DNA from 4 places in the Parageobacillus sp. NEAU-HV-2 genome. Region 3 is predicted to be linked to each of the others. Evidence: predicted binding sites of a transcription regulator. Region 3 holds the regulator's gene; each other region holds the start of a gene.
What was found. The regulator Rex, encoded in region 3, represses fermentation and respiration genes when NADH is low (regulators of the CRP and FNR family bind a similar motif). The targets are predictions, from matches to a motif close to TTGTGAAATATTTCACAA.
Positions count from the first base shown of each region.

Region 1: AC1WMD_RS09120 (formate/nitrite transporter family protein) is a predicted target of Rex. The motif match lies at 4,486-4,503, and genes of this name have one in related genera.
Region 2: AC1WMD_RS11960 (DUF6803 family protein) is a predicted target of Rex. The motif match lies at 2,622-2,639, and genes of this name have one in related genera.
Region 4: AC1WMD_RS11500 (hydrogenase small subunit) is a predicted target of Rex. The motif match lies at 1,947-1,964, and genes of this name have one in related genera.

Region 1 is NZ_JBXUJJ010000004.1:163,207-170,752, reverse strand. Features, by position in the region: gene AC1WMD_RS09140 (thiamine pyrophosphate-dependent dehydrogenase E1 component subunit alpha) at 115-1,101, shown strand; gene AC1WMD_RS09135 (alpha-ketoacid dehydrogenase subunit beta) at 1,127-2,146, shown strand; gene AC1WMD_RS09130 (dihydrolipoamide acetyltransferase family protein) at 2,174-3,517, shown strand; gene AC1WMD_RS09125 (hypothetical protein) at 3,776-4,051, shown strand; gene AC1WMD_RS09120 (formate/nitrite transporter family protein) at 4,532-5,362, shown strand; gene AC1WMD_RS09115 (hypothetical protein) at 6,211-6,876, opposite strand; gene AC1WMD_RS09110 (UDP-N-acetylmuramoyl-tripeptide--D-alanyl-D-alanine ligase) at 7,383-7,546, shown strand, end outside.
Region 2 is NZ_JBXUJJ010000006.1:188,552-196,097, reverse strand. Features, by position in the region: gene AC1WMD_RS11975 (multicopper oxidase family protein) at 1-732, opposite strand, end outside; partial or broken gene AC1WMD_RS11970 (DUF6262 family protein) at 954-1,176, shown strand; gene AC1WMD_RS11965 (hypothetical protein) at 1,366-1,893, shown strand; gene AC1WMD_RS11960 (DUF6803 family protein) at 2,043-2,537, opposite strand; gene AC1WMD_RS11955 (sigma-70 family RNA polymerase sigma factor) at 2,749-3,351, shown strand; gene AC1WMD_RS11950 (anti-sigma factor) at 3,348-4,412, shown strand; gene AC1WMD_RS11945 (NUDIX hydrolase) at 5,287-5,709, shown strand; gene AC1WMD_RS11940 (hypothetical protein) at 6,148-6,555, shown strand; gene AC1WMD_RS11935 (hypothetical protein) at 7,412-7,546, opposite strand, start outside.
Region 3 is NZ_JBXUJJ010000023.1:1,958-9,503, reverse strand. Features, by position in the region: gene AC1WMD_RS18545 (ABC-F family ATP-binding cassette domain-containing protein) at 1-1,627, opposite strand, end outside; gene moaC (cyclic pyranopterin monophosphate synthase MoaC) at 1,747-2,268, shown strand; gene AC1WMD_RS18535 (redox-sensing transcriptional repressor Rex) at 2,258-2,896, shown strand; gene AC1WMD_RS18530 (twin-arginine translocase TatA/TatE family subunit) at 2,912-3,064, shown strand; gene tatC (twin-arginine translocase subunit TatC) at 3,085-3,831, shown strand; gene AC1WMD_RS18520 (YdiK family protein) at 3,834-3,986, opposite strand; gene AC1WMD_RS18515 (CPBP family intramembrane glutamic endopeptidase) at 4,033-4,767, opposite strand; gene groES (co-chaperone GroES) at 5,021-5,305, shown strand; gene groL (chaperonin GroEL) at 5,378-6,997, shown strand; gene AC1WMD_RS18500 (serine hydrolase domain-containing protein) at 7,338-7,546, opposite strand, start outside.
Region 4 is NZ_JBXUJJ010000006.1:93,029-100,574, forward strand. Features, by position in the region: gene AC1WMD_RS11480 (hypothetical protein) at 1-136, shown strand, start outside; gene AC1WMD_RS11485 (helical membrane plugin domain-containing protein) at 280-807, shown strand; gene hypA (hydrogenase maturation nickel metallochaperone HypA) at 800-1,183, shown strand; gene hypB (hydrogenase nickel incorporation protein HypB) at 1,149-1,841, shown strand; gene AC1WMD_RS11500 (hydrogenase small subunit) at 2,005-2,976, shown strand; gene AC1WMD_RS11505 (nickel-dependent hydrogenase large subunit) at 3,197-4,831, shown strand; gene AC1WMD_RS11510 (hydrogenase maturation protease) at 5,399-5,866, shown strand; gene AC1WMD_RS11515 (hypothetical protein) at 5,856-6,158, shown strand; gene AC1WMD_RS11520 (tetratricopeptide repeat protein) at 6,394-7,546, shown strand, end outside.

The DNA of each region.
Region 1 (7,546 bases), on a different contig from region 3:
TTTGTGGCAAATCGATCAATTTCATAGCTCTCTCTCATCCGACTGTGTTGGCACATTTTTTGCATCTTAATATAGATGAAAACGTTTTAATTTCTAATGGAGGAGGAGAGCAAGTTGACGATTTCTTTGAATCATCTTACTTGGATGTACGAAACAATGTACAAAATTCGTTATTACGAGGACAAGATGGCAGAAGCTTATGCAGAAGGAAAAAACCCGGTCTTTAATATCGGTGCAGGGCCTGTACCGGGTGAAATGCATTTGGCGACGGGGCAAGAACCGGCTGCTGTTGGTATATGTGTTCATCTAAAGAAAGAAGATACGGTAACGTCTCCACACCGTCCACATCATCATGCGATTGCAAAAGGAGTTAACTTAAACAGAATGACCGCTGAAATCTTTGGTAAAGTGACTGGACTCGGAAAAGGAAAAGGCGGGCATATGCACTTATTTGATCCAGATGTTAAATTTTCATGCGGAGGAATTGTCGGAGCAGGCATTCCACATGCACTTGGGGCAGCGCTCGCCGCAAAGAAAAAAGGAACGGATTGGGTAGCTGTTGCTTTTATTGGGGAAGGAGCGGCCAACCAAGGAGCTTTCCATGAATCTTTAAATATGGCAGCACTGTGGAACTTGCCTCTGATTGTCGTGATTGAAAACAATCAATACGGAATTTCTGTCCCTAAATCCGCATCCACATCCGTTCCATCCAATGATATAAGAGCTGTTGCTTATGGAATGAAAGGATATTATGTGAAAGATAATGATCCTATCGAAATGTACAACGTTTCAAAAGAAGCGGTGGAACGAGCGAGAAAGGGAGAGGGGCCATCGATTATTGAAATTGAAACTTACCGTTATTTAGGACATTTCCAAGGAGATCCAGAAGTTTACAGAGATAAAAACGAAGTTACTTTACTAAGAGAAAAAGACCCAATTGTTCGTATGCGTCAAATCTTAATCAAAGAATACGGAATAGAAGAACAACAGCTGATCGAATTGGAAAATAAGGCAAAGCAGGAAGTGGAAGTCGCTTATCAATTCGCGCGCGAAAGCGATTATCCTGAACCGGAAGATGCTTTAAAAGATCTGTTTGTCTAAATCACTATAGAAAGGAGTTATCAAAATGCAAAAAACAAAGCAGCGCTTATTAACGGGAAATAAAGCGATTGCAGAAGCGATTCGATTAGAAATGGAAAGAGATCCAAACGTGTTTGTCATGGGAGAGGATGTCGGTGTATACGGAGGTATATTTGGGGCAACGGAAGGATTATTTCAAAAGTTCGGTCCTGAAAGGGTGATCGATACACCGATTTCCGAAACGGCTTTTATTGGAGCTGCCATTGGAGCTGCTGCAGAAGGAATGAGGCCGATTGTCGAATTAATGTTCGTTGATTTCTTCGGCGTCTGTATGGACCAAATTTATAACCATATGGCAAAAATTCCGTATATGTCAGGGGGCCGGGTTAAGCTGCCAATAGTGTTAATGACCGCTGTTGGCGGAGGATACAGTGATGCTGCTCAGCATTCTCAAACATTATATGCCACTTTTGCCCACCTGCCGGGAATGAAAGTGGTGGCGCCATCCACACCGTACGATTTGAAAGGAATGATGATTTCTGCCATCCGGGATGATAATCCAGTCGTCTTTATGTTTCATAAGACATTACAAGGACTAGGATGGATGGATCAATTGGACGCATCCGTCGGGCATGTTCCGGAAGAAGCGTACACTGTGCCAATCGGCAAGGCAAAAGTAGTAAGAGAAGGAACAGACATTACGATTGTGGGCATCCAAATGACGACTCATCACGCTTTAGAGGCTGCTAAAAAGCTGGAACAACATGGAATTCAGGCGGAAGTCATCGATTTGCGTTCACTCGTTCCTTTAGACCGCGAAACGATCCTTCAGTCGATTAAAAAGACGCATCGTTTGTTGGTAGTCGATGAAGATTATTTATCATACGGCATGACGGCAGAAATCGCCGCGATCGCAGCCGAAGAAGGTTTGTATGATTTGGATGCACCGGTCAGAAGACTAGCCGTTCCGGATGTGCCAATTCCATACAGCCGTCCGCTTGAACAATTTGTCTTGCCGAATGCCGAAAAAATTTTTAACGAAGCAATGAAACTAGTAAATGAATAAAATCGATTTCCAATACAGGAGGTAGCCATGTTAATCGAAGTGAAATTGCCTCGACTATCCGATACTCATGATGAAAGTTTGATCACCTTCTGGCACGTTTCAGAAGGTGATTCGGTAGAAAAAAACGACACGCTCGTTGAAGTTCAAACAGAGAAAGCCGTTTCGGAAATTGAGGCTCCGGAGTCAGGCGTTGTAAAAGAAATCAGAAAAAAAAGAGGTGAGACTGCGGCCGTTGGGGAAGTATTGGCTGTCATTGAAAAAGTCAATGAAACAGCAGCCTCATCAGAAGAACAACCAAAAGTGGCACAAGAGGCTCTGGTGGAGAGAAAAGCTACTCCGCGTGTAAAAAAATTAGCCAAAGAACTTGGGGTGGATTGGCGCCTTGTCACTCCAACCGGGCCGAACGGTAAAGTCACGGAAGAAGACATACGAAACGCGGCAAAGCAAAGCGAAGACGAAAAACAACCAAACCGGTTTGTAAAAGCAGCACCATCCGTGCGCAAATTTGCAAGAGAACACAATGTGAACCTTGATGAAGTGACACCGACCGGACCGAACGGAAGAATACTAAAAGGCGATGTTGAAGCTGTCATCGCCAAACGAAAATTAGAACAATCAGAAGCGGAAAAAGAAGCAGCAGCCGGCAAGGAAATGAAAAAAGAGACGATCACGCAAAGTCAACGAAGAATTCCGCTTACTGGAATTCGAAAAGTAATTGCCAACGCCATGGTTCATTCGAAATCGGTGATCCCGCATGTGACTCATTTTGATGAGGCCAATGTAACAAAGCTTGTGTCTCATCGCCAAAGGGTAAAACCATTTGCGGATGAAGAGGAAATTAAACTCACCTATTTAGCATACGTGGTCAAAGCGTTAACAGCTGTACTGAAAAAATATCCGATGTTAAATGCTTCATTGGATGATGAACGAGAAGAAATTATTTTAAAGGATGAATATCATATCGGCTTTGCCGCCGACACCGACCGCGGTCTTGTCGTTCCGGTGATTAAACATGCAGACCAAAAGTCGTTATTTCAAATTGCCAAAGAAATTCAAGAGCTTGCGAAAAAAGCAAGAGATGGTTCCATCAAAGCGGATGAAATGGCAGGATCCACGTGTACGATATCGAATATCGGATCAGCGGATGGTTCTTGGTTTACGCCGATTATCCATCATCCAGAGGCATGTATTTTAGGAATTGGCAGAATTGAGAAGAAACCTGTCGTGGTCAATGATTCGATTGAAATCGCCTCGATGATGGCTTTATCACTCAGCTACGACCATCGGTTAATCGACGGGGTTTTAGCACAAAAAGCTTTAAACGAACTGAAAAAATATTTAAGCGAACCGGATTTGTTATTTGTAATATAAAAATCTCCGCATTACAGGATGGTTTGCTTGTGTTATAGGCGAATACAGGCAAAAAGGAGCCCCAGGGAATATCTCTGGGGTTTTTTGGCTTTTCATCTGTTGAAGGACCTTTTCAGATTCTAGGTCCTTACCTCATCTTTTCTCATTTCCTAAACGGGCCAATCAGGATTGAAGTGTTCTATTGGTTTAACATGATTTCCGATAAAAATTGATTTTCGAGAAATACTAATAAAAACAAAAACTGGAGGAAAAGCAGGGATGCCATGGATCGAAGGGCGCATTATTTCCGGTGAATATGACAATGAAATGAACGTTTTTACCATCCAAAAGTTCAAACAGTTTTGGGTTGAATCTGTCCTCCAACCACATCAGCTGCAACATCTGTCCGACTATCTGAAAAATCATGAAAATGAGGAAGAAGGACAGCTACTCATTCTTTACGATCAAATGCCTGTGAAATTGTCACAAGAAGAAATAAAGCAACTCATAGCGGATCTAGATGAAATTCAGTCTCGCTGTAAGGGTTTTTCATAAAAAAGATGCACAAATTTGTCACCGTATCAGAATTACGAAAAATGCATTCAAACTACAGATATCTCGACTGGATATTTGGATGAACGAAATCAATCCCTTGCTAGCGGAATTAAAAATCGATTGATTGAAATAGTTAAAAGCCCCATCGGAACCATTCGATGGGGCTTTCTTACCACACGAAGACACTCCTCTTTTTCGAAACTTTGTACATACTTGAAAAATGAATGGTTTCAAACTTTTATTAATGCGCGTTAGAGAAGCAAGATCATGCTTGGAAACTAATATCTTGATTATATTAGAACAACTATTGTTGAATTTGCAACGATTATTTTTTTAGTAAACGGTTACAAATGGAATTGTTGACATTTATTTTAACATTTCCATCGATATGTTGAAAAATAGGTGGGAAGGGCGTATGTTATATATCGTAAAGAATGTGAAAAAAATCACAAAATAGAATGAAAGAGAAGTGTCGGAGAGATGGAAGCAGTTCAAAAATGTAAAGAGTTGGCTGTAAAAAAACGAGCCATTCTAGATCGTTCCCTTGTTCAATATATGATGCGGGCTGCTTTAGCAGGGGTGTACATCGGATTTGCTCTTGTTCTTTGTTTTCGTGTAGGTGAATTTTTCCGTGAAGCGAATTCTCCTGCTACTTATTTAGTAAGCGGTATTTTTTTCGGAATCGCTTTAGTATTAATTATGTACGGTGGGGCAGAACTATTTACTGGTAATACGATGTATTTTACAATCAGTACCTTGCACAAAGAAACGACAATCAAAGATACGTTGCGGAACTGGCTTGCATGTTATAGCGGTAATTTATTAGGTGCTGTATTTTTCGCTTTTCTTATTTCGCAATCCGGTGTTTTTGATCATATTCCACAAGACCATTTATTATTTCTTGTGGCGGCGAAAAAAATGCACGCAACAACGATGCAGCTCTTTTTTAAAGGAATTCTCTGTAACTGGCTTGTTTGTTTAGCGATTTTTATTCCCATGCAAATGAAAGAGGATATAGCAAAAGTATTTTCGATGATTCTTATTGTTTTTATCTTTTTTGCCTCTGGATACGAACACTCCATTGCCAATTTCGTCCTCTTTTCACTTGCATTAGCAGTCCCGCATCCAGCGACGATCGACTTAGCAGGAGTGGTGCATAACATTATTCCTGTTACAATAGGCAATATTGTCGGCGGTGCCCTATTTATGGGAGCGTTGTATACATACTTGACATCTCAAAAAGAAGGTCACGTTTCAGCAAAACAGCCTGTTGGATACTTGTTTCATAAAGGGAAAATTTTGAATAAATGATGAAATGCCTGCCCATACCCGAGCGTTATTGAAATTTTTTCGGGAGATGGTGTTGATAAGTCATTTTTTTAACATTTTTTCCGATTCATCTCCCTCCCCTAAGTGGAAGAGTAGAAGGGAGATGAATCGGAAGGTTTTTATCCCAAAAAAACTATAATATTTCTATAACAAGAACAATGTAAGGAGGAACCACTATGCTCCGTGGACAAAAGGTGTTTTTCCATGCATCAAAAGCAGATCACAAGCGGCTGTACGCCTGCGACCGTGAGTCAGATCTTGTCTGGAAAGAGTACCTTTGATTAGCGAAGGAACACTCCTTCAGTACGGAAGGTGAATTTCGAAAAGCGAGCTACAAAAGCAAACGAAAGGAAAGTTCCATCTTCATAGTCATTCGATTCAAGCCGTGTGTCATAAGTATATGTTCGTCAGATAATCCTCTCATCAAGCCCTCTAAAAAGGACTTTCCACCGCTCATTATCCCTATAAGAAAAAAATAAGTACTTCAACACGAAATAGGTAAAAGACGGCTTCAACATCCATGAAAATGGAAAAATTGAATTGTCCATCGGTATTCATAATGGGAAACTTGAAAAACTGATGTTGCTTACTATTCCGTTGAAAAGGCTTCCGATGGGTTCATCCGAGTAGGGGAAGGAGCCCTTCTTTTTCAGCGAAGCTTCTTCGATTAATTTGGTAAAAACCCCCACCTCTAAACGGAGTGTAGGTGGGAGAGGTCCATGAATAACCTAAAATCAGATAGGATGTTCTCAAATTAGGGGGTCAATCTGGTAAAAGAGGGGCAGTTTCGCTGGGAATTACACGTTTAATAACAAAATTGGAATTCATGTTCACCGCTTGAAAGTGTGTTTTTTAGTCACTGCATATGGTTTCCAAGACGGGCGGATTTGTTGGCGTACATTTGCATTTTGGCGTACATTTGCGTTTATGAATGGATTATGCGTTTTGCAGCATGTTCGACGTACGGAGCATACTTTCAAGTTATCAATGGCTGTTTGGTTACTATTACCAGTTATTCTGATTCTTGTAATTCTATTGGAGCCCACGTTAACACCTAAGGGATTCCATTTATCAAAAGGAGAAACAAAAACATTGGCTGGACCTACTACACTTGCAATCAAATTGTTATTTGCATCAAATGCTTCCAGAGTAACATTTACAGCGGAAGTATAAAAGAAGCTAACAGAAGCGACTGCGGGCTGAAACGTAATCTCACGAGTGGTACCACCCATCCAAAATGCAATTGTATCAGGAGAAGGCCAATTTCCAACATTCCCTCCCTTGAAAAAAAGCCAACCGGGAAACGATGCCAATGTTACACACAAAGGGATTGGGGGAATTGGAGTTAAACTTTCTCCACCTTCAAACGTAGTAAGACCACATCTATTGTTACAACTACAACACCCATTGTCACAAATGACTTCTACAGGGGTGTTCGGAGGATTTTGCTTCACGGTGACTAGGGAAGAATCCCCTCCTGTAAGAGTAAATTCCATAAAATACCCCTCCTTTTTGATGCATTCCATTTAGCCAAGCTACTACATATTAAACGTTTTTTTACTGAAAGGTGCCTTTTTATCAATAATTAGGCTCGAAAACCTGGGGATGGACATGATGTTCAATTTGAACAACGAATATGCATGGTCTTACGAAACAGAAGTCTTATTCCGATTTTTAGGTTATATTCTCGTTTTTTCTTGGTAAGTAATCTATGATGGTGGTCTACTGGCAGATACAGTAGACCATTTTTTATTTAGTTTTAAATAAGCGTACTTAGGTCCCAAAAATCAAATGTTCAGAACATTGCGGCAGACGTTGTGTTTAATTCATTTTTAGATGGGAAATGGCACAAACCTTTCTCATCTGATTGCCGTATCATATCTTAAAATCTGTTTAATGCCGGGTCGTATAAATAGGCTCCCGCCCAATATACAGTAACCACATCACAATCACATGTATACAATATTACACACCGAGAAAATGAGGAAGAGAGGAAACGTATATGAAATGGCTTTATCTAAACGAGATTGTTGCTCAAATTGGTGGGTCATTGGTGCAAGGAACGGGAAATCCTCTCATTAAAAATGTGGTAACGAAACGCTACAAGGTAGATAATCATACACTGCTCATTGATTTATATACAAAAAGAAAAATCCGCTCCAAGCT
Region 2 (7,546 bases), on a different contig from region 3:
AATATCATACATACTCATATCATGGCCCATGCTGCTCATATCCATATGTTGGTTATTCGAGCTATTTCCGTGTCCCATATTGCTATGATCCATTCCACTCATATGCATATTTCCTTCATCTGGATTGCTCATCCATTCATCTAACACAAGTGTGTAGTCTCGATCTACTTTTTCCTCATTCTTAGGCTCTACGATTAATGTACCGTATAGCCCCTTGTCCACTTGTTTCGCACTTTCTTGATGGGAGTGATACCAATATGTTCCCGGTACGGTTGCAGTAAATTCATACGTAAAGGTTTCACCCGGTTTAATCGCGTTCATCGTGACACCCGGAACTCCATCTTGGCTATTCGGAACAGGGTAGCCGTGCCAATGGATCGTCGTCGGTTCTGGCAAATCATTTTTAAAATGAATTATTACTCGATCGCCTTGTTTCACACGAATTTGCGGCCCGGGCACAGATCCATTGTACGTGTAGACCGGAAGTTTTACTTTATCATTTATTTGTAATAATGCTTCTTTAACGGTTAGATAAAACTCTTTACCGGATAAAACTTTTGTCTTCGTTGCTAAAGGCAGTTGCTTACTGGAGTACTTGGTAGTGTTTTCCTTCTCTATATTCATGTTTGACATATCGTGCCCCTGCATGGAACTGTGCGAAGTACTATTTGAGCAGGCTGCACCAATAGCAACAACTCCCGCTAAAATAGTTCCAACCAATAATTTCTTCATGTATTTCCCTCCATAAACAAACATGTGATTGAAATGCTAATATCATCATAGAAAATAAATGTGCAAAATTTATGGAGAAAAGAGTTATTAAGCAAATTTGCACAAAGTATTGTTTGATATTAATGGGAGATACGAAATAAAAAAGACAAGCTATTACCAACCGGTTAATTGCGGATATAGGTAATAGCTTGTTCGCCCATTTTTGTATATAAGCTTTATGTGTAGCGAAAGCAACACTGTATAACCATCCCGAACTGCGTAAGCGTATTGAAACCTTACGTTAAGCCCCTACAGCGAAACAATAAAGGCGTAAAATGAATGAGGACAACAAAGACGCACTTATTGAATCGCAGAAACGAAAAATCAAAAAGTTAGAAGATGAAAATAAGCAATTACGGAGACAGTTGAAAGTAGCTTTACCCAGAGGTTTATAAAAATATATAAACTGTTTGGCAGGGGAACAATGTTCTCTTCATTGTTTAACTAAAGAACAGGAAGGTTGAATAAGCGGTAGAAGCGTTCGAGGAAAGGTGTTTACTATTATTATATAGAAATTAATACCAGATATCCATAAATTTGTTGTACAATGTATAAAGATGATAAAGAGAATTTTGTATTGGGGGCGGGAATATCATGTCCTTTACCTTAATCTTATTTATCGGTATTCTTGGGGTATTAGTTGTTATATTCCTAAAAAAACCAATAACAGGAATGATTGGTGACGATTATAAAGTGGTTCATAAGCTGAAAAGTGCTAAGTGGTTTCAAAATCATTGGTTAGGTGGAATATTCTTGTTTGCAATTAATGCTGTTCTGTTTTTTTCTACCGGTCTTGTACTTTACTTATTGTTATATTTTTCAATTCCGTTCGTTCATTTGATTGTCATGTTTTTGGCTGTAGTCGGAAGCATCTTTTCATGGGTATTAATTAATAATGCATGGCAAGGTACGAAAAGCAATCGTTTAAAGATGGGGTTTTTAGGGAGTAGTTTTTATGTTTTTTTGACTTTTGTGTTAGCTTATCAGTTAGTAACGATGAAATCTTCTTATCCAAGCGAAGATACTTGTATAGGGGGGATTATTGGTTTAGTATTCGGCATAATAGTTACAACAGTTGCGTTTATTACTTGTTTTACAATCACAGGCTTTTCTAAGAAGTAAGAAGCTAATTAAACAAAATGTGAATTTAAATATGCCTTGATTGACGTTTTATTTCTTACACGATCGGGAATCGTTTCTGCAATAAGCTGAATTAGAAATGTGAGGAGGGTGTCCCAAAAGTGATTGCTTTTGGACACCCTCCTTTATTTTCACATATGCATATGCATATGATGAGCATGGTCGCCGCCGATCGATGGATCGAGCATTCCAAAAATCATGGCAATATGAGCTACTACTAGAAATATACCAACGAAAGTGGAATGATATTTCAACTTTTGTTCCTCGCTCCATCTACGCCCGATTATGCCTAAATCGATTAGACTTAATCCCAATAACGGAATGACGCCCATTAAATAAAATCCTACCGCAATAATATCAATCCATCCGCGCCATTCCCCATTCAATGTGAATGGAATGACGGCACTCACCAATAAGTAAATAAAAATTCCTAAAAAGTAGACACCAACAATGATGCTGCATATTTTGTTGATTTTACGGATCATTCCATCGAAACGGCGAGTAAAAAGAATTGCCAGCTCCGTTATTGCAATGGTCTCCGCAAGAGCAACGGGAATAGCCATAAATAAAATCAAATTCCAAGGTTGATTCACCGCTAACAGTTCCATGTAATGCGTCATATTCATCTAATCACCTCCTGCATTTATACATCCACATCTATTAACCTTAATCACAATTTGTGCATTTTCTTTGGAAAATTTAAGAATAATTTGTGACAAGATTCACCGAATCCTTTACATATATGGATAGCAAAGATATGATAACCGCTTTATATAGAAGTAATTAAAGTATGTATGGATGCTGTTTCAAAATGATGTCCGATGATTTTTCTAATTAATGCATATGTTTCATAAAAAATTTTGGAAAAACAGAAACATTTTTATTTTTTTATGCGTCTTTTATAGCGGAAGGAGGGTGGAAACCATTGCCAATAATTTCGAGTTCGATATACTTATGCGCTTGTATTCCAAATCCCTTTTTCACTATCTGTATAGACTAACCAATGATTATCATTTGGCAGAGGATCTCCTGCAGGAAACATTTTATAAGGTTTATTTACATGTAAGCGGCATAAGCGACATAGTACAAATAAAGTCATGGCTTTACCGGATCGCTTATAATACCTTCATCGACCACTGCAGAAAAGCAAAAAAGATGCAGCTTGTACAAGTGGATGATTTCTTTGCGTCGTTAAAGCTAGATCCATTATTAGAAACGGAAAACGCGTTTTTGCAAAAATATGAGCTAGAGTTGATTTATAAACATTTGTCCAACATGAAAGAACTGCAACAAAAAGCCATTATGCTCGTCGATATAAAAGGATTTAGCTACAAAGAAGCGGCGGAGCTGTTAAACGTAAAACTCCCTTATTTAAAAAGCCTTGTGTTTCGGGGCAGGCGGGAATTAGAAAAACGATTACGCAATGAGGTGAAGGGATGAGAAAAGACGAGTTAAAACAATTATTGCAGAAATATCAAAATGGCACACTAAGCAAAGAGGAAGAACAGAAAATAGAGGAGCTTCTAGAAAGTTTTGACGTATACAATGAATTTCTCCATGAAACCCTTCATGATGAAGGGATGAAGGAACCCGATCTTGCAAAAATGATGAAAAAGGCCCAACAAAAATTCTTTTTTAGAAATACGCTGCTTGTTGTATCGTTTATACTCACGATTGTTCCCTTATTGACTATGTTTACTTTTGTTTATTACGGCTGGGGGCGAGATCATAACAGAGGGAACGAATTTATTGAAACCATTCAAACGGTGAGTGAAATGACAGTGCCAAATGTGTATGTAGATTACGATACGGTGGATGATGAGATCAAGCCTTTTACTATGACTGTCACGACCGACAAATATAAATTGATTGATGATAAAAGAAGTTATATAGGCAAGGATACTTACAAACTATTTTTAAATGATGTGTTTGCTAAAGAATCGAATTATCGAGCGATTGGGTATTCGATTCATCACATTGGGATCAACTTTATTCATCCGAAAGCCAAATACTTTTTACCTGACGAACGAAGAAAAATTGAATCTCTCCCGAGCGATTGGCCGGTTGAAATCTATATTTCCCTGAATCAGTCCTATTCCTTAAAAGAAATAAATGAAAAATTCAAAGGATATAATATGACATGGCTTGCGTTGGACACAGGTGTAGAGGAACAGATGAGGAATGATTTAGATTTCATCCAAACACCAGCAATTGGCTTTCCATACAAAAAAGTGCATGTAAATTCTGTATTCAATCGCTCGTTTACTGATTACGAAGAAGTAGTCAAAGGGCTCGAACTATTGAGCAAAAACGAAAAATGGGCAACACAACTAACGGAATACAAAGACTTAAAGATGGCCGAGCGACTAAAATGGATAAAAAAACATAAGGAATTGAAGATTTATGGAATCGCTATGACAGGAACCGCCAAAGATGTTTTGTCTCTAGAAAAGATGAAGGAAGTCAACGTGATTCGATTAGGTCAGATCCATTTGCCATAGAAAAGGGGGAATGGTCGAAAATGAGAATGGTAAGAATCAATATACTAAATACATTGGTGGCTATATTTTTTCTTATTTTGTTAAATGTACAAATTATAGCGGAGATCCCTGTTTTTGATATCAGTTACATTTGGATTTCATTGTTCGGATTGCTCATATGCTTGCTTGGCCTCTTAAAAGAAGATCGATTCTACTCATATTTAGGCGGCATCCTTCACTTCATCCTAATCGTTTCTTGTATGGGAATGATTTGGTTTGGCATAGGAATTAACTATCAGCCATAAGAAAACTCATGGAAATCACAAACTGTCACCTTGCAAATTCACATGTTAAAACACTTACGAATTCCTATGTTAAAATTCATATTTCCGTCTGGTAAAACAGAAAGCTCTGGGAACTCCCTTTGTTCTGCAGTCCTCGATGCACGCAGAGGCTCCATATCAAGCCTTATGGGACAAGATAATCTATATCAATACATAGATTATATTTACTTTTATGGAATATAGAGCAGGAAAAGAAGATCGGTTCTACTCATATTTAGGTGGTGTCCTTCACATCATCCTCATCGTTACCTGTATGGAAATGATTTTGTTTGGCATAGGCATTAACTACAAGCCGTAACTTTACTGCGGCAAAAGCGAAAAGGACAGTCCAATTTAAGGCTGTCCTTTTTCAATATAGGAACGTGTTGCAAAAGACATAGATGCATATATATAAAACAAATACCAAATATCCCAAATTTATCTTGATATATTTTACTAGAACATTTAGATTATTCTATGGATGCAAAAATGAAATTAGTTTGTAAATTCTTAATTCGTTAATCGAGCGAAAGCAGCCGTGTTTATATTCATAATGAGGAAAGGTGCTTGAAATGACGAGTTTAAATGAAATTCTTGTAGTTTTGAAAGGATTTATTTTACACAAAGGCAAGGTGTTAACGGTACAACGTGCTCATGATGATGAAGTGGGCGGCGGAACGTGGGAGTTAGTCGGAGGGCAAATACGCTTTGGAGAAGATTTAGAAACGGCGCTGTTGCGAGAAATCCAAGAAGAAGTTGGATTGGATGTGACGGTGGAGCGGATTTTATATGCGACGACGTTTCAAACGCACGCAACGCGACAAGTTGTCATTCTTACATACTTATGCAAAAGCGATCATCATGAGGTCGTTCTTTCGAAAGAACATATCGATTATCGCTGGTCAACTAAAGAACAATCGCGAGAACTGCTACCTCCGGCCATTCTTCACGACTTTGAAAGAAATGGCGTGTTTTCGTTGGAAGAATGGGTATAGACTAGAGATGGAAGATAGCTAAATGAGTTCAGTTAATGCCGAGCAAGATCCGCGGACCGTACTATCCAAACAAAAAGGTTTGTTAAGTTTGCCCAAAATTTACATGGAGGACGGTAAATGCTATCAACAACTAAAGTACCTTATTCAGACATTTTCAAACCGGGGTAGGAGCACAGGAAACAGCCAAGCTAATTTTGATAAAAAGTTGAAATTGCAAAAAATAGAACTATGTGCTAAATAATCAACAAATCTAAATCAAATTGGATGACAAAAAAAGAAAAAGTGGAATTGTAGATAATACTTTTGTTGTAATGGAAAATTTAGGAATGATAACTAGCATTTGTTGTGCAACTGTAACAATAGTAATCGAAGAAAAACTCGGATAGTTATGTGTTTGTCGATATTTTGTAAAGGTATTATAAATGAGGTGATAAATTAATGAAAGCAAGATTAGTAGATGGAATGTTTGGCATTAAATTAGTTTGGCCGGGCTGGTTTGAAGATCCATTAGCAGAAGTAAGAGTTGGATTTCCAGCAAAATATGACCAGAAATTTGATATACCTATAGGCTCGAAAATGTTTATTTATATAACTGAGTATCAAAGGATTATGGCGATTAACAAAGTAACTGGTACTTGGGAAGAAGGTAAGTTGAGATTTTCACCCACAGGGAGGTTTCCTTTATGCTTACCGGTAGAAACCATATTTAAAGCAGATTATGGTCTAGGCATTAGAGAAATTAGAAGCATAGTACCAACTTTCAGGCCACATGAAGGATTAAGTTATTTTCCGATAACAGAAGGAGAATATTTAGAATTAGAAAAGTTACTAATGTTGAATGGTTAGTTTTTCGGCCAATTCCATTTTACTTTCAGAAACATAAAGCTGACATGAAAAGGGGTATATCGTCTATAACAATAATCTTTATTCAGAGTGTGAAAATGTGCACTATCGCATCATCTTTTAACGTAATTCAATCCACCTGTTTAAGAATAAAATTCTCTACACTACAGTGCAGTATAATAAAATGAGATTGGATGACAAAAATCAGGCTTCCCAAGAGGATAGCCTGCTAATAATATTTATACAATTCTAATTACGATATTTCCTTCTTCAGTTTTTTCAATCCAAACCAATGGCTTTTTTACATTCGTACCGCTACTCAGGAACGAATAGGGGGCTAATCAGCCACTTTATCAAAATAAGCAAGCCGGCGTTTATATATTATATCCTCATTTAACTAAAGGGTAAGGATAGGTGAAGAAAAACAAATGATAAAATAACAGTATAACCAATGATCTTAGTTGTTGTAATAGATAGTAAATTAACAGATAAAGGTATACACAATGCAAAGGAGCGGTTGGATGAGTGACGATTTAAAAAAATGATGGATGAAATAATTACATATTAAAAATATATGTTAAAAACGTCTAACATTCAAATCGACCAAAAGAATTTAATCGTTTAAACATCCCATATCATTGGAAAGAATATCTAGAAAAAGATGCATCGCCATACAGAAAAGTTCTTAAAATAGTCATCACACATAAATTCACTCGTAATTACGAGAAAACAAAAAAATATATTGAAGATTTATTTATTACTTAAAGTAACCTACTAATTAGGTTTAGCCTATTTTTTTGCTTTGCTGGTAGAATAGAAGAGGGTGTCCAAAGGTGATGGAACACCCTCTTTATTATTTTTATCGAACCAAGGAAAGACCCCAAGTTCTGGTAGCTTCCTGAATTTTTTCCTTTATTGCATCTGTTAACTGTCCTGCACTATCTAACTTTATTGCTTCTGATTTTGACCATCGGTAACCAAAATATAATCCGGG
Region 3 (7,546 bases):
CCAGCATTTCTTCTTTTTTGGCGATATAGTAGTCATAGTCACCTAAATATTCAGTAATTCCATCGCTAGAAAGTTCGTATATTTTCGTGGCGATGCGGTTGATAAAGTAGCGGTCATGGGAAACGAACAAAATCGTTCCAGGGTATTCAATTAAGGCATTCTCAAGCACTTCTTTGCTGTCTAAATCAAGATGGTTGGTCGGTTCGTCTAAAATAAGGAAGTTTGCTTTTTGCATCATCAATTTGGCGAGCGCCAGTCTTGCTTTTTCGCCACCGCTGAGCGCCGATACAGGCTTTAGTACATCGTCCCCGGAGAATAAGAAGTTCCCGAGCACGGTGCGGATTTCTTTTTCCGTTTTATCGGGATATTCATCCCAAAGTTCATCGAGCACACGCTTATTCGAGGACAAGTCGGCCTGGTTTTGGTCATAGTAGCCGATTTGCACGTTTGAGCCGTAGCGGAAACGCCCTGCTTGCAGCGGGAGTTTGTTGACAATCGCTTTTAACAACGTGGATTTGCCGATTCCGTTCGGACCAATCAGAGCGATGCTTTCCCCGCGCGTGATGCGAAAGCGAACATTATGAATAATTGGCTGATCTGCATCATATCCCACTGCGACATCTTCAGCGATTAACACGTCATTGCCGCTTTCCCGCTCGATTTCGAAGGAAAATGAGGCAGCTTTTTCATCCCCAACTGGCTTCTCCATTCTTTCCATTTTTTCTAGCCGTTTTCTTCTGCTTTGCGCGCGCTTGGTTGTCGAAGCGCGGGCGATATTGCGTTGAATAAAGTCTTGCAGCTTTGCAATTTCTTCTTGCTGTTTTTCATATAGTTTTCGTTCCCGTTCGTATTCCTCTGCCCGTTTCTCTAAGTAGCGGCTGTAATTTCCGCTATACCGCTTTAATGTCGAGCGCGATAGCTCGAATACTTGAGTGACGACCTTATCGAGAAAGTAGCGGTCATGGGAGACGATTAAAATAGCGCCAGGATACGTTTGTAAATATTGCTCAAGCCATGTTAATGTTTCGAGGTCTAAATGGTTGGTCGGCTCGTCCAAAATAAGCAAATCGGGTTTCGTTAAAAGCAATTTTCCGAGCGCCAGCCGCGTTCGCTGTCCGCCGCTTAACGATTGGACAGGAGTTGTCATATAATCGTACTTAGAAAACTGCAAACCGTGTAAAATGGAGCGGATATCGGCTTCGTATTGGTAACCGCCTTGTTCTTTATAACGCTCTTGTAGCGTGTCGTATTCTTTTAATAATTTTTCATAACGGGATGCATCTGCGAGCAAATCAGGATCGCCCATTTGCATTTCCAGCGCGCGCAATTGCTTTTCCATGGCCTTTAATGGGGCGAATACTGTCATCATTTCTTCCCAAATCGACAACGAAGAGTGAAGACCGCTGTCCTGAGCGAGATAGCCGATCGTTACTTCTTTTGGTTTCATAATCTCTCCGCTATCGTAAGACATTTCACCGGCAATGATCTTTAATAGCGTCGATTTTCCTGCTCCGTTTCTTCCGACGAGCGCAATTCGGTCTTTGGATTGTATTTCTAATTTTATATTCGATAAAATAAGGTCAGCGCCAAAATATTTTGTCAGTTGATTCACTTGTAAAATGATCATTGTTTTTCACCTCGCGTTTAACAATAATAGTGTAGCGTAAGTTACTTTCCTATCGCAATAAAACGATAAAAGACAGATGACGAAAAATAGTGTATAGTTTATAAGTGGAGGAGATTACGTTGTCAACATTTACCCATTTCAATGAACAAGGCCGAGCAAAAATGGTCGATATTACGGACAAAGAGGATACGGTCCGCATGGCGACCGCGCAAACAAGTGTGACCGTCAATAAGGAAATTTATGAAAAAATGACAAACAAGACGATCGAAAAAGGGGATGTGCTTGCCGTTGCGCAAGTGGCGGGCATTATGGCGGCGAAAAAAACAGCCGATCTCATTCCGATGTGCCATCCGCTTATGCTAAAAGGTGTCGACATTCAGTTTGCCTGGCATGTCGAAGAAGAAAAAGCGTTGTATCAATTGTTGATTACCGTAACAGTGAAAACAAAAGGAAGCACAGGGGTAGAGATGGAAGCGCTAACGGCCGCCTCTGTATGTGCGCTGACAGTATATGATATGTGCAAGGCGCTTGATAAAGGAATGGTGATTGGCCCAACCTATTTAGTAGAGAAAATGGGTGGAAAGTCAGGACATTATCAACGCAAAAAGAGAAGTGCTGGGGGATTTATCGATGAGCAATGAACAGCCAAAAATTCCGCAAGCAACGGCCAAACGTTTGCCGTTATACTATCGTTTTTTAAAAAATTTACACGCTTCCGGAAAACAACGCGTTTCTTCTGCCGAGCTGAGCGAGGCGGTTAAAGTCGATCCTGCGACGATCCGCCGCGATTTTTCTTATTTTGGCGCGCTTGGCAAAAAGGGATACGGATATAATGTCAACTATTTGTTGTCATTTTTCCGGAAAACGCTCGATCAAGACGAGATAACGGAAGTTGCGTTATTTGGAGTCGGGAACTTAGGCACCGCATTTTTAAACTATAATTTCTCGAAAAACAATAATACGAAAATTGTGATGGCATTTGACGTAGATGAAAGGAAAGTCGGTACAGAAGTCGGCGGGGTGCCCGTCTATCATTTGGATGAATTAGAAGACCGTCTTCACGAGGGAATTCCAGTAGCGATTTTAACGGTGCCTGCCCATGTCGCCCAATGGATTACCGACCGTCTTGTCCAAAAAGGAATTAAAGGGATTTTAAATTTTACGCCGGCGCGCTTGAACGTACCGAAGCATATTCGCGTCCACCATATCGACTTAGCGGTCGAATTGCAGTCGCTCGTTTATTTTTTGAAAAACTATCCGCTTGAATAAAGGAGAGAATAAAACATGAAATATTTATTAATCGTGCTTGTCATTTTATTATTGTTTGGAACAAAAAAACTTCCGGAATTGGGCAAGTCGCTCGGTCAATCGCTCCGCGAGTTTAAGGATGCGACGAAAGGATTAGCCGATGAAGATGAAAAAAAAGCCGACCAATGATGAGTTAGGATGGTTGAGACATGAATGATAAAGAAATGTCGGTGTATGAGCACCTAGGAGAGTTGCGAAAACGGCTTATCATTGTTCTTGTTTTTTTTGGCATTGCCTTGATAGGGAGCTTCTTTTTTGTCGAACCGATCATTTTATATTTGCAGCATACGGATGAAGCAAAAGAATTGACGATGAATGCATTTCGTTTGACAGACCCGATCAAAATTTACTTTCAGTTTGCCTTTGTCATCGCCTTTATTCTTACTGCCCCGGTTTTGCTTTATCAAATTTGGGCGTTTGTCAGCCCAGGGTTATATGAAAAAGAGCGAAAAGTGACGTTAAGCTATATTCCGCTTTCGATTTTTCTCTTTTTAGCAGGCGTTAGTTTTGCGTATTTTGTCTTATTTCCGTTTGTCGTTCGTTTTATGCAAAATTTGGCGGAACGCCTCGGTATTCATCAAGTCATCGGTATTAATGAATATTTCGAATTTTTGCTTCAGCTCGTCTTGCCGTTTGGCATTGTCTTTCAGCTGCCGGTAGTTGTGATGTTTTTAACAAGACTTGGTTTGATTACACCGATGTTATTGAGCAAAGTACGAAAATACGCTTATTTGGCCTTGCTGATTTTAGCTGCGGCCATTACGCCGCCGGATGTATTATCACAAGTGATTGTGATGATTCCGCTTTCGATTTTATATGAAGCAAGCATTTGGATCTCCAAAATGGCTTACCGCAAAGTATTATTGGCGCAACAGGAACAAGAAAACCTCCCGTGATATCAAACGGGAGGTTTATTGCGAAAGTGGAATGCGAAGAGACGTATGGCTGCTCCAAAATCAAGCGTAGCCAGGATGGCAAGGAAGATGGTGAAAAAGTTCCAAATCGTATCTTTTGCACTTTGAATGGACAAGTAAGTAAATAGTACTCCCATCAGAAAATAGGCAAAAGCGAATTGCAATGGTGTCCTTCTCATTGTATTAAAAGCCCCCAATAATGAGTTGTATATGTTCTGCCTGCCGCATCATTTTTTCAATTTCATCAGCAAACAATGTTTGCACCAAGACTACGAACGTATTCATCGTAACATGAGCGAATATCGGAACGAAAATGCGCCCCGTTTTCGCATAAAGAAAGGCAAACGTAAAACCCATTGCCGCATATAAAAGCAGATGCTCCAATTCCATATGGACTACCGAAAATAATAGCGAACTGATGAGCGCGGCAATGAAGAAGTTGTATTTTTGATATAGCGTCCCGAAAATAATTTTGCGAAAAATAATTTCTTCTAAAATCGGGCCGATAATGGAAGTAACGATGATCAATATCGGGGTGACTTGAATGATTTCGACAATTCGTCTCGTGTTTTCCGAGCCCGGTTCGATGCCAAGCAGACGCCATTCAATATTAGCGGCAATGCTCTGGGCAAACAGGGCTAAAAAGACGCCGCCGATCGCCCACATCCAGGCGACAGGCAAGGAAACGCGATAACGAGTATGCCGCTGTTTTATATCCTCGCGCAAGAAAAAGAGAATAATCAAAAACGCAATCGCAAAGCTAATGACCGCCCAATAGCCAGAAGTGAGCTGTGCGGCAACGAGCTTGTTTTCGGCATGTTTCCCCACGCCGAGAAAGCGCAAAAGCGGAACCCCTATAATACCGGACAGCTGCATGATGATATACGTAATAATGACATACCAATATTGTCGTTTCAAGAAAACTTACCCCTTTACCAACAAAATAGTGATGCTTCCCGTATTTTAGCACATCTTTTACAAAAATATAAAAAAATTGACTGCCGCTGTTTATAGATCATGGAAGTATGAAATAATTGAAAAGGATTTAGAAATTTTGTATTTCATACTTGCAAAAAAAAGAGAAGTTCATTAATATTATAAGTGTGTTAGCACTCGATTGAGATGAGTGCTAATAAGAACGGCGAAAATTATGTTAAGGAGGTTGTTTTCCGTGTTAAAGCCATTAGGTGATCGCGTTGTCATTGAAGTGATCGAAACAGAAGAAAAAACTGCAAGCGGTATCGTATTGCCAGACACTGCGAAAGAAAAGCCACAAGAAGGTAGAGTAGTTGCTGTCGGCAAAGGACGCGTGCTTGACAGCGGTGAGCGCGTAGCTCCGGAAGTAGAAGTTGGCGATCGCATTATCTTCTCGAAATATGCTGGCACAGAAGTAAAATATGATGGCAAAGAATACTTAATCTTACGTGAAAGCGATATTTTAGCTGTTATTGGCTAATAGACAGCGTTTATAACATAGATATGCAAAAAATACTTAACAACATTCCATTTTATAAGGAGGTAACGGGGTATGGCAAAAGAAATTAAATTCAGCGAAGAAGCTCGTCGCGCGATGTTACGCGGTGTGGATAAACTAGCAGATGCGGTAAAAGTAACATTAGGTCCAAAAGGCCGTAACGTCGTATTAGAGAAAAAATTCGGTTCGCCATTAATTACAAACGACGGTGTAACGATCGCGAAAGAAATCGAATTGGAAGACCCATTTGAAAACATGGGTGCAAAACTTGTTGCGGAAGTAGCAAGCAAAACAAATGATGTTGCTGGGGACGGTACAACAACGGCAACAGTTTTAGCGCAAGCAATGATCCGCGAAGGATTGAAAAACGTTACAGCTGGCGCTAACCCAATGGGCATCCGTAAAGGTATTGAAAAAGCGGTCGCTGTGGCAGTAGAAGAATTAAAAGCAATCTCCAAACCAATTCAAGGTAAAGAATCCATTGCTCAAGTTGCAGCGATCTCTGCAGCTGACGAAGAAGTTGGTCAATTAATCGCAGAAGCAATGGAACGCGTCGGCAACGATGGTGTTATCACATTAGAAGAATCGAAAGGCTTCGCAACGGAATTAGATGTTGTCGAAGGTATGCAATTTGACCGTGGTTATGTATCTCCATACATGATCACAGATACAGAAAAAATGGAAGCAGTGCTTGAAAATCCATACATCTTAATTACAGATAAAAAAGTTTCTAGCATCCAAGAAATCTTGCCTATCTTAGAACAAGTAGTTCAACAAGGAAGACCGCTATTAATTATCGCAGAAGATGTCGAAGGCGAAGCGCTTGCAACATTAGTCGTCAACAAACTTCGCGGTACATTCAATGCGGTAGCGGTAAAAGCGCCTGGCTTCGGCGATCGTCGCAAAGCGATGCTTGAAGATATCGCGATTTTAACTGGCGGTGAAGTTATCTCCGAAGAACTAGGACGTGAATTAAAATCTGCAACAATTGCATCGCTTGGCCGCGCTTCGAAAGTAGTTGTAACGAAAGAAAATACAACAATCGTAGAAGGCGCTGGCGATTCTGAACGCATTAAAGCTCGCATCAACCAAATCCGTGCGCAATTAGAAGAAACTACTTCGGAATTCGACCGCGAAAAATTACAAGAACGCCTTGCAAAACTAGCTGGCGGCGTAGCGGTAATCAAAGTTGGTGCGGCGACAGAAACAGAATTGAAAGAACGCAAATTGCGCATTGAAGACGCGCTCAACTCTACTCGTGCGGCTGTCGAAGAAGGTATCGTAGCCGGCGGTGGTACGGCATTAATGAACGTATACAGCAAAGTGGCTGCGATCGAAGCGGAAGGCGACGAAGCAACTGGTGTGAAAATCGTTCTTCGCGCAATCGAAGAGCCAGTTCGTCAAATCGCGCAAAACGCTGGTTTGGAAGGCTCTATCATTGTTGAACGCTTAAAAACAGAAAAACCTGGCATCGGCTTCAACGCGGCTACTGGTGAATGGGTAGACATGATTGAAGCTGGTATCGTAGACCCAACAAAAGTAACTCGTTCTGCGCTTCAAAACGCAGCTTCTGTTGCCGCTATGTTCTTAACAACAGAAGCAGTTGTCGCTGACAAACCAGAAGAAAACAAAGGCGGCAACCCAGGAATGCCTGACATGGGTGGCATGATGTAATAATTGCCCAAAAGCCTTGGAGCACTGGGGTTCCCCTGGTGTTCCTTTCTTTTTTGACCGCGGAAAAATCATAAATTTTTTATGAAGCTTCCCATTCGTTCGCTGAACTTTTGGGAAGCTTTTTCTTCTAAGTTTTTAGTCATATGAGCATAAATCGTTGGCAGATTGCGTTGACCTGTGTTCAGAACCAATTAGGCTGAATGACAAAGTGTTTCTATAAATCCTGAGTTACATTAGTTTTTAGATTTATATTCTTAGAAGGCTGTATTGCACTATATATAGGGCTCTCTCCGTCAATTTTCCTAAAAGATAGAAATCGGCTTAAGCTTGAAGATTAGACTTAATTTAACTGAAAGGCCAAATGTGTCTGTCCCATCTCTCTATACATTAATAAAGTGGAGGCTTGGTTAATATTAAATAATAGTGTTTCATCAACATATTCAGCTTGACACCGGACATAATCTTTAGTGATCGAAACAGGGTGTATTGGATATTTAAAAGGTGCTCCATGCATTTTAGTTACACTAACATATAATTGTCCATCTTCAT
Region 4 (7,546 bases), on a different contig from region 3:
TGTGTTCCCTAGCATGAAAGAAAAAGTAGAACGAGAAATGGATAAAATTGCTTCTGCCAACGGCTATGTGCGTGAAAAATGGCCATTATCGCAGGGATATTACAAAAGCGATTCTTTCGTTTTTCATAAAATTTGATAGATGAATAGGGTTTTTTATGGTATAATTATCACAAGATTTGCAATTATTTAATTATTATTTTGGCAGCTAGCAAATAAGACAACGGTGTTGCCAAAATGACTCGCTTTTTATTCTGTGGAAATCGGGAAGGAGGAATCATAATGGGGGAAGCTGGGAAAGGAGCGGTCATGGAGACGACAATTGATCACTTGTTGGTTGAAAAGCTTTCAGATCCGCGAACGATAGAACAACTAATCCGCCTGCTCGATAAGCTGGAGAGTGTAACGTTTCTGCTAGATATGCTGGAAAATTTTCTTCGGCGCGGACCTGAATTTGCTGATTCGATCAACGAACTTGTTATTCTTTTGCGACAAAGCTTATCCAGACCAGAATATGTTACACGTTTCGAGCATGCCTTAACTGCGTTGCAGCGAATGCAAGAATTTCTCGATTCTCCGCAAGTTCAAGAGCTGTTCAAATCCGATGTTTTGGACGTGCGTTCGGTGCAAATGATTGGAAAAGTGTCTCGTTCATTGCTTCAGGCCTCTAAAGAGGCGGCGGAAACGGGAACGAAACGTGTGGGAATCATTGGTCTGATGCGGGCCTTAAGTGATCCCGAAGTGCAGCCAGCGCTTAATTTTGTCCTTAATTTTGCGCGACACTTATCAAAGGAGATCAACGATGCATGAGTTATCTATTGCCCACAGTTTAGTTGAATTAGCGATGGAAGCGGCGGAAAAGTCGGGAATAAAGCAAGTCAAAGCGCTGTATCTAAAACTCGGCGCTTTGTCGGGAGTCGTAAAAGAAGCTTTAGAATTTTCCTTCGATGTCGTCGTTCAAGGAACTTCTTTGGAAGGAGCAAAACTGGTCATTGAAGATGTTCCCGTAACAGTTTTCTGTCCTGACTGTCAAGAAGAGCGGATTTTGCCTGAACCGTTTCCTATGCGTTGCCCTGTATGCGGGACAAAAACTGGTCAAGTGATCGCGGGACGAGAGATGGAATTGTACGCTTTGGAAGGTGGGGAAGAAATTGCAAGAGCTGACGTTGAATCCTCGAATTGTTGAAATTCGTCAGAATGTTTTGAAGAAAAATGACCTTCTTGCTAGAGAATTACGGAAGCGGTTTCAGAAAGCAGGCGTTTATGTCGTCAATCTCGTTTCCAGCCCTGGAGCGGGGAAAACGACACTGCTTACAGAAGTGCTTACCCGCCTTGGCAAACGATATCGAGTCGCCGCTTTAGTTGGCGATTTGGCCACGGAAAACGACGCGGATCGCTTGCGGCAAAGCGGGGCAAAAGTACGCCAAATTACAACCGGCACCGTTTGCCATCTGGAAGCAGAAATGATTGAGCGAACGTTGCAAGATTGGGACTTGGAAAAAATCGATTTCCTTTTTATTGAAAATGTTGGGAATCTCGTCTGTCCTGCAAGTTATGACTTGGGAGAAAACCAGCGTGTCGTTCTCTTTTCCGTGACAGAGGGCGAGGACAAACCGGTAAAATATCCAACCATCGTCAACAGCGCTGATACAGCGATCATCACAAAAATTGATTTAGCGGAAGCGGTAGGTTTTCAACGAAACCGTTTTTACGAAGCGCTGAATGAGGTGCGGCCAGGCATTCGCATTCATGAAGTTTCTGCTCGCACCGGAGAAGGCATCGACGAATGGATTTTGCGTTTAGAGGCGGACAAATCAGCATTTCATATGTCCAGCTCCGTATAGATTATATAGAAAGGAGAGGAATAAATCCGAAAACGGTTGTTTAAAAGTAACGAAGATACATGTAAAGGGAGCATGCTTTAACGAAGATGAAAAAAGACTTGAATGTTTTTTAATTATTCACAACCTAGTCTAAAAGACTCATATTTTTATGGAGGTGGAGAAAGTGGTAAATCTCCTTTGGATGCACGGCGGTGCGTGCAATGGAAACACGCAATCGTTTTTAAATGCGGAAGAACCGACGGTCATTGATTTAGTTACCGATTTCGGCATTAACATTTTGTATCATCACTCTTTATCGATGGAGTTTGGCGAGCAAGTCCGTCGCCTTTATGAACAAATTCTCAATGACGAAATCCCGCTGGATATCTTGGTGGTAGAAGGGACAATTATTCAAGGGCCAAACGGAACCGGGCGCTATGATATGCTCATGGATCGTCCGAAAAAAGACTGGATTTGGGATTTCGCCCATAAAGCGCAATACGTTGTTGCAATCGGTGACTGCGCGTGCTGGGGAGGAATTCCGGCGACAAAACCGAATCCGTCTGAGTCGATTGGCCTTCAATACATGAAAGAAGAACGCGGGGGATTTCTCGGAACACAATTCCGTTCGAAAGCAGGATTGCCGGTCATTAATATTCCTGGTTGTCCGGCTCATCCTGACTGGGTGACACAAATTCTTGTTGCTATTGCTACTGGCCGTTTGGAAGACGTTGTTTTAGACGATCTTCAACGTCCGCAAACGTTCTTTAAAACGTTCACCCAAACTGGGTGTACGCGTGTGCAATATTTCGAGTGGAAAGAACCGGTCGAAGAGTTCGGACAAGGTACGCGAAAAGGATGTCTCTTCTATGAGCAAGGCTGTCGAGGTCCAATGACTCACTCGCCATGCAACCGCATTTTATGGAACCGTCAATCTTCGAAAACTCGGGCAGGAATGCCTTGCATTGGCTGTACGGAGCCTCAGTTCCCGTTCTTTGACCTGGCACCGGGAACCGTGTTTAAGACGCAAAAAATTCTTGGTTCGATTCCAAAAGAAGTGCCACAAGGCAGCGATCCGCTCAGCTACTCTGTGAATGCGGCATTGGCGCGGGCAGTGGCGCCGAAGTGGGCAAAAGAAGATATGTTTGTGCCGTGATAAAAACCGAAAGATCGAGACTTGAGCCATCGGGATGAAGTGGGAATCGGTTTTGAACCGAGCCAACAGGACGCAAAGCACCAACGAGGTGTGTGTCCATGACACTTAACGGAACATCTACACGAAGGTGTAGAAGCAACTCTTTTGTACGCTAGACATCGTGCAGAGGTTCAGATGCCATTTAAGGGAAACCATTTTAGAAGTGGGGTGCTTAAAGAGCATGAAAAAACAAGAAACAATTGTAAAAACAAACAAAATGGAAATTAAAGTACATTCTCTAGGCCGTGTAGAAGGCGATTTGGACGTAAAAGTAGCCATTGAAGATGGAGTGGTTGTGGACGCTTGGACGGAAGCAACGATGTTCCGTGGTTTCGAGATGATTTTAAAAGGAAAAGATCCGCAGGCCGGTTTGATTGTTACCCCGCGGATTTGCGGCATTTGCGGCGGAAGCCATCTCACGAAAGCAGTTTATGCGCTCGATACGGCTTGGGGCACGGAAGTACCGCCGAATGCGACGCTCATCCGCAATATTGCCCAAGCGGCGGAAACGATTCAAAGCATTCCTCGTTGGTTTTATGCTTTGTTTGCGATTGGTTTGACGCATCGAAATTACGCTTCTTCCAAGTTGTACGATGAAGTGGTTCGTCGTTGGGCTCCTTTTGAGGGAGAACATTATGAGATTGGCGTCGTTGTTTCAGCTAAACCAGTGGAAATTTACGCGATCTTTGGCGGACAATGGCCACATTCTAGCTTCATGGTCCCTGGAGGCGTTGTTAGCGCGCCAACTTTGTCCGATATTACCCGCTCTATCTCGATTTTGGAATATTATCGGGAAACCTGGCTGGAAAAAATTCTTCTTGGTTGTTCTGTCGAGCGCTGGCTGGAAAACAAGACTTGGGCCGATGTTCTTGCATGGCTCGATGAAAAGCCGGAACACCGCGATTCCGATCTTGGCTTGTTCATTCGCTACAGCATGGAAATCGGCTTGGACAAATATGGAGCAGGTCCGGGACGCTATTTAGCTGCTGGAAACTTTTTTAATCCGCAGCAATACCGCTATCCGACGATTGAAGGGCGCAATGCTGCATTGATTGCCCGTTCCGGCATATTTGATGGAGAAAAGTTCCATGATTTTGACCAAGCACGGATACGGGAAGACCATACCTATTCTTTCTATCGTGGCAGCGGCTCTTACCATCCGTTTGAAGGAGTAACCGATCCACTTGATCCGGTCGAAGGACAAAAAGAAGGAAAATATACGTTTGCTAAAGCACCACGTTATGATATTCCGGGCATCGGAGAAACTCCTCTGGAGGTAGGTCCGTTGGCTCGCCAAGTAATCGCTGGTCGCCCTGGTGCGCAAGAGTGGCAGGATTATGATCCTCTATTTTTGAACATTATTAAAGAAATCGGGCCAAGTGCGATGGTGCGCGTGTTGGCTCGCCTTCACGAAGCCGCGAAATATTATTTGCGCATGAAGGAATGGTTGAAGCAAATCGATTTAAACGAGAAATTTTATATCAAGCCGAAAGAATTGCCTGAAGGGCGTGGATTCGGGGCTACGGAAGCGGCTCGCGGCGCTTTGGCTGACTGGATTCAAATTAAAGATGGAAAAATTGAAAATTATCAAGTTGTTACTCCGACAGCATGGAACATTGGACCGCGAGATCGTCACGGTCAGCGCGGACCTATCGAAACAGCGATGATCGGTGTACCTATTAAAAATCCTGAAGATCCGGTCGAATTGGCTCATATTGCCCAAAGCTATGATTCGTGTCTTGTTTGCACCGTTCATGCTTATGACGCTAAGTCGCGTAAAGAGTTAGCCAAATATGAAGTGATTAAAATGTGTTGATATCTCGAATATGTGAAGTTTGCGATAAAGCGTTTTTCTGCCGTGCCAGCATTCACGTACAACTGTAATCCTAATAGTCTAGTAAAACATTGAAAAAGGGAACGATAATGGGAATGGCAGCTCCTTGAAGTGGTGTGCTTGCAAAAGGAAGTATAAGCAGTTTGTTAAACATCTATAAAAATGTATGAAATCATGTCTCCTGTTATTGGACGCGGAGAGGTGGATGTTCTCCATCTTTTCCATTGTCTCCTGTCTTATGATAAAAAATCATCTCCCTCTTCCGCATGTAAAATGGTCATTAGGAATATCTTGCACCAATTCTGCTGGCTGAACCAGTACCAAATTCAACTAAGGGAGGTGTAGACCTGGTTACTAAAATCGTTGTCGTGTACGGACCGATGGAAGGAATGGTGCACGATAAGTATCGTCGCTGACAGCGAGCTACGGGGTGTCTTTCACAGCAGGTGAGACATTAGGATTCCCTTTCTGATGGAACTCAGGTATTTCCTGGTTCCATCGCGATGTATCGATTTTTATAGATTTTAATTTTAGTAACCAGGAATTCGTATGACCGTTATTATTGGATGTGGCAATTTGCTCCGAAGTGATGATGGAGCAGGACCTATGCTGATCCGTAAATTGTGGGAACAGGGGGTTCCCACGGGAGTCCGTTTGGCTGATGGTGGAACTGCTGGCATGGATGTAGCTTTTCAAATCGGGGATGCAGATGAACTGATTCTTGTAGATGCCTGCAAGTCAGGAGCTGAACCGGGCACGATTTTCGAAATTCCGGGTGAAGAGGTGGAAACTCCTCCCCTAAAAGATGTAAACCTTCACGATTTTCGCTGGGATCATGCGATTGCCTTAGGTAGGTGGCTTCTAAAAAGTCGCTTTCCGAAGAAAGTGACCGTTTTCCTGATCGAAGCTGAAAACTTATCGTACGGATTTGGATTGTCTCCAACCGTGGAAGCAGCCTTAGATCGTTTGGCGGAGGAGTTACTTCAACGCTTAGGAGGAAAAAGAAGTGAAGCTTGAACTGACGTCAACGGGTTATCTACATATTCCCGCCGAAGAAGCGGTGCGGTTCCCTACGGGAACCGCCATCGCTTTAGTACGTGGCGAAGAACTGTGGGTGATGCCGGTAAGTCATTTGGGAGCGGGCGGATTACTGTTAAAACTACGCAATCCTCGTGGAGATCGAAGCATGTTTGTCCAAGAATTTTTGCCTGAAGGTGTGACGCCGGGAATTCGCGATGCCGTATGGGATGACCAATATGGAGCGCTTCGCATACCACTTTTTTGTTCCGACACGATGACGGAGAAGTAATCATTACAAAAATATATAGCCACAAAAGCCCATGACTATGGTGATCGGGATGAAGCGGAAAACGGTTTTGAATCGAGCCGACAGCTTGCTAAACACCAGTGAAGTGTTTGTCCATGATACTTAACGGAACAAAAGGGAGTGCAAAACTCTTTCGTACGCCAGAATCTACCGACTTTAGTCGGGCAGAGGTTCAGTTTTCGTTTCCACATTTAGTTTTATAAAAGGGGGAATAACAGTGCTGCAGCCACAGCCAATCGGTGTTTTTCCTGGAGCGGCAGGTTTTTTTCTTTTACCACCAGTTCCAGAAGCAGATCAATTCATATCCCTTCTTCTCCGCGGACATTTTCCCGATAGTTGGCCGGAGAGCTGGCGCTTTTTTGCTGCGGCGATTGAGGGAAAAAGCGAAGAAGAGGTTTTAACATTGTTGCCGGAAGGGCCGGAAGCTGCTTACAACCGTTTTATTTTAGATCCGCAAGCACATACGTATACTTTGGCCAAAGAAGTGGTCACAGGGGATCTTTCCCTTCTTTTGGATGCAGTGGCGTGGCGCCTTAAATTGTGTGAAACTCCCCCGCCGCTTGGTGATACTACAGGAGAAGTACGGGCGTTTTTACTGGCAACTCAAGCGTACGACGCGTTTCAACGAAAAGATTGGCCGACGGGGCTTCCGCTTCTTTTCGAAGCCGCCACTATAGTCGAGGACGTGTCTCCTGTTTTTTCCGCTCGGCTTTATGCGGAATGGGCGGCGACAAAACAAATGCTTGGTGATCACGGAAAGGAAACGGTAGAAGGATACCAAAAAGCTCTCGCTCTTTTAGAAACGTCGTCCTTTCAGGAAGCTAGGGCTGAGCTGTGGTTTCAATTAGGCTCAGTGTATCAAACTGGAGCCGAAGGACGGAAAGGTTCTCTTCTAGAAGCGGCCAGATGTTATCATGAAGCACTGAAAGTATATCGAAAAGATAGTTATCCAGAAGAGTATGCAACTGTTCATATGAATCTTGCATTAGCGTATTTAGCCATGCCGTCTTTAGACCACAGCGCCTATTTGCGCACGGCGACAGCGATTCAGTCATTGAGAGAGGCTTTGCGCATTTTTAAAAAAGATACACACCCGGAACTTTGGGCAAGCGCCACGGTCAATCTAGCCAATGCACTGCAGCATGTGAAAACATCTCATCTCGAAGAAAATCTTTGGGAAGCGGTAGCTCTTTATGAAGAGGTGCTTGAAGTGCGCCGTCCTAAAGATGATCCGCTAGGATATGCCCGTGTCTTAGCCAATCAAGGGAATGCTTTGGCACATCTAGGCGCATTTTCTCGAGCAGTACCTCGATTGGAAGAGGCATGTCGATTGTTTCGTACATATGGAGAACATGAGGCAGCGAATGCCG